3 regions of the Sutcliffiella cohnii genome follow, and region 2 is predicted to be linked to each of the others. Evidence: riboswitches for the same ligand, from Rfam matches in the RefSeq annotation. Region 2 holds a riboswitch; each other region holds the start of a gene.
The links. A riboswitch is a leader RNA that binds a small molecule or an ion and turns the genes downstream of it on or off. The one in region 2 is predicted to bind cobalamin.
Positions count from the first base shown of each region.

Region 1: linked by a shared signal. The riboswitch ahead of BC6307_RS06710 (DUF4430 domain-containing protein) and the one ahead of BC6307_RS03740 (acyl-CoA thioesterase) in region 2 are both predicted to bind cobalamin.
Region 3: linked by a shared signal. The riboswitch ahead of BC6307_RS13865 (DUF4430 domain-containing protein) and the one ahead of BC6307_RS03740 (acyl-CoA thioesterase) in region 2 are both predicted to bind cobalamin.

Region 1 is NZ_CP018866.1:1,405,835-1,409,121, forward strand. It holds gene BC6307_RS06700 (hypothetical protein) at 1-487, shown strand, start outside; gene BC6307_RS06705 (sensor histidine kinase) at 597-1,415, shown strand; cobalamin riboswitch at 1,575-1,760, shown strand; gene BC6307_RS06710 (DUF4430 domain-containing protein) at 1,998-3,287, shown strand, end outside.
Region 2 is NZ_CP018866.1:773,617-776,903, forward strand. It holds gene BC6307_RS03730 (glycine-rich domain-containing protein) at 1-521, shown strand, start outside; gene BC6307_RS03735 (GNAT family N-acetyltransferase) at 544-1,125, shown strand; cobalamin riboswitch at 1,162-1,338, shown strand; gene BC6307_RS03740 (acyl-CoA thioesterase) at 1,513-1,998, shown strand; gene BC6307_RS03745 (NUDIX domain-containing protein) at 2,387-2,827, shown strand; gene BC6307_RS03750 (S66 family peptidase) at 3,089-3,287, opposite strand, start outside.
Region 3 is NZ_CP018866.1:2,782,473-2,785,759, forward strand. It holds gene sigX (RNA polymerase sigma factor SigX) at 1-517, opposite strand, end outside; gene BC6307_RS13860 (ECF transporter S component) at 752-1,267, opposite strand; gene BC6307_RS13865 (DUF4430 domain-containing protein) at 1,267-1,683, opposite strand; cobalamin riboswitch at 1,836-2,030, opposite strand; gene BC6307_RS13870 (ATP-binding protein) at 2,128-3,287, opposite strand, start outside.

The sequences.
Region 1 (3,287 bases), 630 kb from region 2:
TTCTTTCGGCATTTCACGGGGTACAATTTTCTGGTCTAAGCTCATCTTAACGTTAAGCTATTTTGTACTTATTTGTGTCATTGGTATGTTTTTAATGATTGCCTTAGGGGAGAGCTTACTAATTACGGATAATCATTCAGTCCATAATTTTCTGATAGCGAGTGTAAATATGGCTCCACTTGTTTTAAGTGGATTTATTTTAACCCATGTGTTAAAAGTGATGAAAGTTCGAGACGTTTATATCTTTATCCTACTATTATTTATATATGGATTCTCTAGTAATCTTGTCCGGATGTTGTTCCGTCCGTTTCAAGGCTTGAGCGATGTCTATAAATATATGCCTAATACGTTATTTAACGATAACCTTGGAAACTATATAGTGGAAGCAGTCCCATTCAGTTACGAATATTGGGTGATCGGCATCGGAATTTCACTGTTTGTTTTATTCATCGGAGCAAATAGATTCGCTAAACAAAACATCGATTGATTAGAAGGGATGAATGAAAGTGAATAGCTGGTTGATTATCATAATCTTAGGTTTCCTGCTGATGGTTTCCGTCTCCAAGCTTCTACTGTTCCATTGGGATATTAGAAGGATGACAAAACAATTAGAGGAAATCAGTGAAAATTTCGGGACAAATGAATTAGTTCGTACAAATACTCATAATAAAAACTTGAGTAGATTTGCGACGAAAATCAACCAGCTCATTCAATTATACAAACAGAACCAACAGTCTGTCGAAAGAAGAGAAATGGAACTAAAGCAAGAAATCACCAATATCTCCCATGATTTACGAACTCCTTTAACATCGATCAAAGGATTTTCAGAGCTTTTAACAGATCCGTCTATTTCAGAAGGGGAAAAGAAAGAATTCCTAGAGATTATCCAGAAGAAAATCGATAATCTCACGATGATTGTAGATTTATTTTATGAACTATCACAACTTGATTCCTCTGACAAGAAATTGACGATGGAGAAACAGTCTCTAGATCAAATTGTTGTAGAATCAATGCTAATGTTCTATGAAGATTTTGAGAAAGAGCAATTACAGGTACAATTGGTTGAGGAGAGTGTACCTCCTATTCTTGCTGACAACAAAGCAACCGTTCGGATTGTAACGAACATCATTCAAAATGCTTTAACTTATGCCAAAAGCTATTTAAAAATAAGTTTTGTTGAGGAAGAGGAATACATTAGGTTAAGGGCAGTAAATGATGTGGAGAAGATTGATGCTGCGAAACTCCAACAGATTTTTAATCGAACTTATAGGCTGGATTCTAGTCGTACGGGTACACATCTTGGATTGGGGCTTCATATTGTTCAGCAACTTGTTAATAAACAGGGTGGAAAAGCAGTAGCTAATGTACGTGATAATGAATTTATTATGGAAGTGTCGTTTCGGAAGTGGGATTAGGAGTGAACGAGAGGGTAGGATCATTGTTCACACATTTTTAAAAGCGATGTCAAAAAAGTGTGGAACGTTTTCCTGTCCCTTTGTTCACCATTCATCCGTTAGCAAATTATGGTTGTTTAATAATTTGTTTAAATCTATAATAGGTTTGTAGTACAAAAATTGAATAGAAACTTTTATGGTGCTTTTTTAGAAAGCTTAATTGGGAAGTTCGGTTAAAATCCGACGCGGTCCCGCCACTGTAACGCGGAGCAACTTATCGTATCCACTGATTTTTATGAAAATTGGGAAGGGGATAAGCTTGTGGTGAAGCGAAGCCAGGAGACCAGCCATTCAAGTACTCTAGTAATCTCACGAGGATGGGAAGGAGAAGATATGATCTTGTATGACTATTTACATATGACACAGATGTGTCTTATTTGTGTAAAACATCTTCCCTTCAACAAAAAGAAGGGAAGGTGTTTTTTTATTGTTTAAAAAGCTGAATACCAACTAGATCCCACTACATAGTAATTCGTCACATCAATAATTATCACCACACCAACGTCAGGAGAAGAAAAAATCTTTAAATAGGGAGAGAGAAGCTTGTTACATTCATTTTTCAAAAAAAGTATAGCAACGATACTTAGCATTCTACTAATCTTTTCGTTATTTCATCCTATTGCTGCAACCGCTAGTGAAAAGGACACCATTAACATTTCCGTTCGAATTGAGAGTTGGGACAAAACAGTAGCGCCTTTAACTACTATTGAACTGGCCCCTTACGATATAACAAGAACGGTCGGAAACAATAAAGTTGGTAATTGGCATCTTACGAATGACCAACCTTTAGCCATTCATGCCATCATTAAAGCGCTTGAACTACAAGGTCTAGACGTAACCAAAAAATCTGTTATTGACGTTGGCTATCAAGGTAACTATATCGCTGGTGTGAATAATGTATATGAATTTGATTACGGTTTTACATCAGGCTGGATGTATAAAGTAAATGGTGTTTCTCCTTCTGTTGGAGTAGGAACTTACGAACTATCTAACAACGATATCGTAGAGTTATATTATATCGGGGATATGATGAATCATCATTTCGGAAAAATTGCTGCTTCTGCTACGGAAGTAAAAGAAGGGGATGAAGTTACTTTTACGGTGACAGGAGAGCCAGCTAACTGGGGAACTCCACCACCTGATGAAGCGATAGCAGATGCAACCATTTTAATTAATGGAGAAAAAAGTGAATTTAAGACAGATCAAAATGGAAGGGCTTCCATTCCGTTAACGAATGTAGGTACGTATTGGGTTACAGCAGAAAAGTTTGGAGCAAATTCCTATAATATGATTCGCCCGACGCCTATTAAAGTAGTCGTAACAGAAAAACTACCTTTGGTCCAAGCAATTGATCCAGTGGAATCAGTGGAAGTACCGTTTGGGACGAGTAAGGAAGATGCACTCCTTCATTTAACACCAACTACGAATCTAACAGATAGTAAAGGCAATAAGCACGAAGTCCAACTTTCGTGGTCTATTGATGGATTTAACTCAACTCAATCAGGAGAATATACGGCAACCGGGACTTTTTCTTTACCGGCAAACATAGAGCAAGGAAGTGTAGCTTTACTCGTCACAACTGTTGTAAAAGTGGCAGAACAAGCAACACCACCAGCCCCACAACGTGAATTGCCAGAAATAAGTACGTGGGCAACGCAAATTTCCAAGTGGATACTAAAAAATACAGACTTTTCACAGCATGACAACTTTAATGACTGGGACGCAATTGCTTTAGCGAGAAGTGGGCATTCCGTTCCAGAGCAATATTACGGGACATTAGTTGATTACGTAACAGAAAGAGAAGGGAACTTCCGTTTAGTTACCGATTACGAA
Region 2 (3,287 bases):
ACCCTGGTGAGCGTGCGTTCTTTGATTGGGTGTTCTCGCAATTGTTTGAAGTAACAACATATAGTTGGTCGACTTGGGGAGACTTCTTTAAGAACCCACTAAATCCAGCTCAAATTACCGAATTTAAATACAAGGATAAGGAATACTTGAAAAATAAATATTTCAAAATTACAGAGGAATCAAATCAGATAGTAGATTACTTAATAACTAGGTTAAAAGAACAATCCCATCAAGCAGATGAAATTCATAAACGAAACGAAAAAGGAGCATTCACGAAACAACAGCAATATGGTGATTTTTCGAATACCTCATTAATTATGGTGTTTTATTCTATCTATTATTATGACCAATATTGGTTAATGGCAAAGGCGTATTTATACTCATCTGCTTCGAATTCTAGTAGTGGATGTACAAGTGCTGTTTTTTGCGGATCTGCAACTAGTAGCGATAAAAATAGTGGTGGAGATAGTAGTTGCTCTAGCGGGGACGCAAGCTGTGGTGGCGGAGGATGTTCCTCATAAAATAATATAACGGAGAGAATTTATGTTAAAAATAGTTGGAGAAAAAATTATTCTTAGGTCGGTACAAAAAGAAGATATACAAACTCTTTGGAAATTAAGATATGGAGAAGAGGACCCAGAGTTTAAAAAATGGGATGCACCATACTTTCCATTAGTCCGAGTGGAATATGAAGATTTTTATAATCGGATGATAGGTCAGTTAGAATCGGGTTATGATTCCGAAATGATTATAGAAGTGGATGGTAAAATTATTGGCACCGTTGTTTACTATTGGGAGCACGAGCCTTCCCGATGGATGGAGGTAGGTATTATCATCTATCTTCCTGACTATTGGAATGGTGGATATGGAACGGAGGCTATTAAATTATGGGTCACTCATTTGTTTAAACAATTTCCTATACTAGTTAGATTAGGATATACTACATGGTCAGGAAACCATCGAATGGTGAGTGTTGGAAAAAAACTTGGAATGATAGAGGAAGCTAGAATTAGAAAAGCTCGTATTGTAAACGATGAGTACTATGATTCTGTGAAGCTCGGAGTACTTAGAGAAGAATGGCAAACATTACATGGTGAACGAGTTGGCAGAATAGTAACTTTGTAATAAACTACTAATAGAAATAAGTTTTTCAAATGAATAAAACATACCAATAATAATGGTGTCAATTAGACTTAATAGGGAATCTGGTCTAAAACCAGAACTGTACCCGCAACTGTAGGTGCCGACGAAATAAGAATAGCCACTGTCATTCGACGGGAAGGACTTAAAGTAGGTAGAAGCACGAGTCAGGAGACCTGCCATTATGATGAACGATCGTCTTCTTCGGGAGTTAGGAAGGTTGGATAATGGTGCGCAAATATTAGAAAATAGGGCTCTATTTGTCTAGTTTTATTTTCTTTGCCTTTAATCCATCCTCATATTAGAGTGATGGATTTTTTATTTTCCAACCACTTTCTTGTAGAAGCAAAAAACATAAAAGAGAGTGGGAGAATGATGGGAAAAATATCAACAAATGTATCTAGAACTGTACAAACGAAACTAGTTTTACCTCCAGATACGAATCATTTAGGAACAATTTTTGGAGGAGTTGTTTTATCGTATATTGATGAAATAGCTGCCATAGCAGCGATGAAACATAGTAACAAGGTGGTCGTAACAGCTTCGATTGATACAGTGAATTTTTTATCTTCAGCAAAAGTAGGAGATATATTAACGTTAGAAGCAGTGGTTATATCTACTGGAAGAACGTCAATGGAAGTGTATGTAAAAGTGGAGTGTCATCAGTTTGAAACAGGTGAAACAAAACTTACAACAACATCCCTTTTAACAATGGTTGCAATTGATAGCGAAGGTAAACCAGTCCCAGTTCCAGGCGTAATCCCTGAAACGGAAAAAGAAATCCAGTTACTGAAGGAAGCAACAATTAGAAGAGAAAAAAGGTTGTTAGAGAACAAGTGGTCAAATGAGAAAATATAGTAATGAAAAAACGTGGTTGCTGATCCGCTTTTTTAGTGAATCGTAATAGTATACATATCTTTTAGCATACAAATAACACCGAATGAACATCTTGACTATGATTAAATTTGTGTGAATTAGGGTGCTATTTTTTTGTGAAAGTTATTGTATGAACGAAAAGCTTCTTTCATCTTCTAAGTAATAGTTGTAAAATAAATATGAACTTGAAAATTGTAGCTAGGGTTCCGCTATCTAGTAGGTCTGTGACCGAGGGCTACATCTTTTACCATAACGTAAAAGGCACCTATTGACATAAAAGGTCCGAGGGGAAAGGTTCAGCGTATTTGCTTTTGCGTTGAAATCCTTATCCCCTCGGACCTTTTTTATTATTTTAAGGGAGGTTTATTAAATGAAAAGAATTGATGAATTAAAAGCAGGTGTAGCAGTTATTATTTTGAATGGGGAAAAACAAGTTTTGTTACAGAAAAGAGCTGATGTAAAGCTATGGGGTATTCCTTCAGGACATATAGAAATTGGAGAAACAGTTTCTGAAGCAGCTATTAGAGAAGTAAAAGAGGAAACTAACTTAGATATAAAAATAAAAAAACTTATTGGTGTGTACTCTGAGCCTAATTCACAGGTGTTTGCATATCCAAATGGTAAAGTAGTACATTTTATAACAACTTGTTTTCTTGCTGAAATTACAGGCGGAGAACTTAGACGTAATTCTGATGAATCACTTGAAATAAAATTTTTCAGTCCAGATAATTTACCGCAAGATTTATTGAAAATGCATCCCCGATGGTTAAAGGATGCTCTTTCTAATAGGGAAATGGCGTTCATTCGTTAATTAATAGAGATCTATACTAACTGCTAATAAAAATTTTAAACCCTTATTAGGATAACAAACTTAAAAGTCCTAAAAGTCAGTCTCAACTGGACTTTTAGGACAGCACCATTTAGTCTGCTAAATGTTTTTCTAACTAGTTGTTATTTAAGCTACGACATCGTAAGTTATTTCGGCTTTCTCCACGGTATAAAAATACTTAGCTAATACACTCCACCCTTTAGAACTCTTTGATAAATAAAATCCCGATGTTGATAAATTATATTATATAAACTTTTGTATAATCGTTCCTTTTCCTTCTTTAACTTCTACTTCCGCCATCGCTCCATTAATTAACGTTACTTGAGGAGGAACATGCCCGCAATCTATGTCATACACAACCGGTACTTCCAGTTCAGAAGCTATCTCTTCATATACATCCTCAACCGTATACCCGTCCACTGGTTCATTTGCTGGACTTCTT
Region 3 (3,287 bases), 2.0 Mb from region 2:
CCCCTTTCTCCTCTAATTCTTCCATATGGGCTTTTAAGGCTTTAACCGCACGGTGCTGAGTTGTTTTTACTTTACTTTCAGACCAACCTAACACTTGCGCAGTTTCTTGAATAGAGAGAGCTTGAATGTAACGGAGAATAAGAACAATTCGGTGATCCATCTTACATTTATCTAAGCAACGATACAACAATTGAACCTGTTCATTTTTCACAGCTACTTCTTCCGGTAATGGTGCAACATCTTTCACTTGTTGCTTATTCCAATCAAACGTTTCAAGAAGTTTGTTTTTCCATCCCTTTTGTTTTCGAAATGAATCAATAGCTACATGTTTAGCTATCGAAAATAGCCATGTTTTTTCACTACTTTTCCCTTCAAATCGGTCGTATGAGCGTAGAACTTTTATATAAACTTCTTGAACGAGGTCTTCCGCTTGTTCTTTATTTTTCACCATATAAAATAAAAATTGATAGACGTCTTGGTGATATTTTTCATAGAGCTCTTGAAAAACGGCATGCATTCTAAACCCTCCGTTCAATACATTAGTCGAAACTTTTCGTACAAAGTTACATTACAAATATATTACAAAATATTACGAATGACTAGATTTTTTTTAGTACTTTTTGGAAAACTTAAGAAGGCTTTAATAAGATATTTTAAAAGAGCAATAGTTTGGCTTTTTAAAAATTTAAAAAAGAAGCCATAATATATGACTTCTTTTTATATATACTATATAACTAATTTCTAATTATATCTACTGTTTATTATACGATTGCACCATAAACGAAGCTTCTCTTTTTATGATCGGGGATAGAATAGGATATAACACTATAAAGAATACGATATTTCCAATTGCATGATTAAAGTCAAACGGTAATCCCGCTAAGTAATACGGCCAAAACAATTTACCTATAATCAGGCGTTCTAGCGACATGATCAAACCAAAGAGCATGCCGCAAAATCCAGCGTACGTTGCAAGTAACCATATGGGCAATTTCTTAAATTTCATCCCAATGAGACCTGAAAGTACTCCAATTATGGACCACGCAATTATTTGAAGTAACGTCCAAGTACCACTACCTAAAAATAAGTTAGAAACAAATGCTGTTCCAGCAGCAAGTATGATACCGTTTTGAGGCCCCATCAAAAGGCAGCAAATAATAATGATTGCTGTAACAGGCTGTACATTAGGAACCGAGGAAAACACCATTCTACCTACTACACATAACGCTATTAATAAGCCTAATAAAGCAATTTTTCTTGTGCTCATTAGCCTTCATACTTTGAATAGTTAAATTCAATAACATCGCCATCTTTTAACACATATTCGTTTGCGCCAACTAAGACTTCTTCATTATTTGCTGTATAAATCCAAAAGTAATTATTCTCGTAATCCGATTCAATACCGTTAATTCCTACAATAAATGCACCACTATCGTCTGTTGTTAATTCAAAGTGCTCATGCATTACATCCATCAGTGTTTCTCCTTCTTCAAACTGCAATGCCTCTTCACTTATTACTTCTTCCCCGTTATCTTTTACTAATTTAATCGTTACTTTGTTTACTTCTTCATTTTGTTCTACTCCAGCATTTGCGTTGTTATTTGTATTATTTGTGTTGTCTGCTGCACACCCCGTCACAATAAGAGATATTGCAACTAATAAACTAATCCAAATTTTTTTCATCACGTAATTCCCATCCTTTTATATATTATGAAAAAAAATAAATAGCTCATCCTTAAAGGATGAGCTATAAAACGACAACAATGAGGAATTCACCTTCTGCAGCAGGTTCAATACCATATTGTCGTTTCAGCTACTCATACCCCGAAGCTTCGAAACTTGTAAGTTCATTGGCAGGTCTACTGACTTATGCTTCTTCCTACTTTGAGCCTTCCCGTATGACGAACTCTCATTCCATACATACAGTGGTTACCTCATTTCGTCCACATTTACAGTTGCGGGGACAGTTTTGGATTCGCACCAAATTCCCTTTTAAGCCACAGTGTGACACCAATTTACTTATAATTATTAAGTTTATGAATACAGTACCATCTTACACAAAGAAGTATAAAATGACAAGAAAAATTGTTTCATAATAAACAAGATTATTCGGTACAACTTAACAAATTATTGCACAGTTCGTGGAATAACGAGAGAAAATGTCGTTCCCTCATTTAGTTTAGAATGTACACCTATTGAGCCGTTATGTGACTCTATTATATTTTTAACAATCGACAATCCTAAACCTGTTCCAGATCTACCTCTAGTTCTAGCCTTGTCCGCTTTATAGAAGCGTTCAAATACAAATGGTATATCTTCTTCTGGTATGCCTTGTCCAGTATCTTGTACATCTACTTTCATTCCAAGCTCTCCAAGCTCAACTCGAATCGTGATACTACCACCTGAATCTGTGTGACGTAGTGCATTATCAATTAAGTTAGTAAAAACTTGTTCCATTTTATCTACATCAAAATCAACTAGCGTGTCCCCAATTATTTCTGAATGAAGATCTACCATTTTCTCTTTAGCAAGACCATGAAACTTTCGAATCATTTTATCAAAAAACTCTTCCACTTCAACTTGTTCCCTGTTCACGGTGCTATGTCCAGACTCTAATCTAGCTAAATCAAGTAGGTCATTTACTAACCTCCCCATACGAAGTGACTCATCATAAATAACGGAGGCAAGTTCTTTCTTTTCTTCTTCGCTACCAGCAATATCATCCACTATTGCTTCACTATATCCTTGAAGCATTGAAATTGGCGTACGTAACTCGTGAGAAACGTTAGCGATAAATCCTTCTCTTAATTTATCTAAACGTCTTTCTTCCGTCATATCACGAATGACAGCTACTGCACCACGCACGTGGGTATTATTATATAAAGGACTCATGACGATTACCCAAGTTCTCCCCTGGTAGGTAAGTTCCATACTTTGCTCTCTTTCAAAGTTGACGACCCGTTGAAACATCTCTTTTATTTCATGAGGTAATTGTTCCCGCGTATCACTACCTTCTTGGTAAAACCATGCTTGCAAGAAACGTTCAGCAGGCGGATTCGTTATTAATATTGTCCCATCACGATTTAGCGTTATTACTCCATCTGCCATACTACTTAATATGTTTGCCAAATGTTCTTTTTCTTGATTAAGTGCATTTAAGTTAAACTTTAATTGTCTTCCCATTTGATTAAACGCCATCGCAAGTTCACCGATTTCATCATACGTTAAGATCGGAACTTTCGTGTCAAACTTACCTCTCGCTACTTCAAAAGCAGCCTCCCTCATTT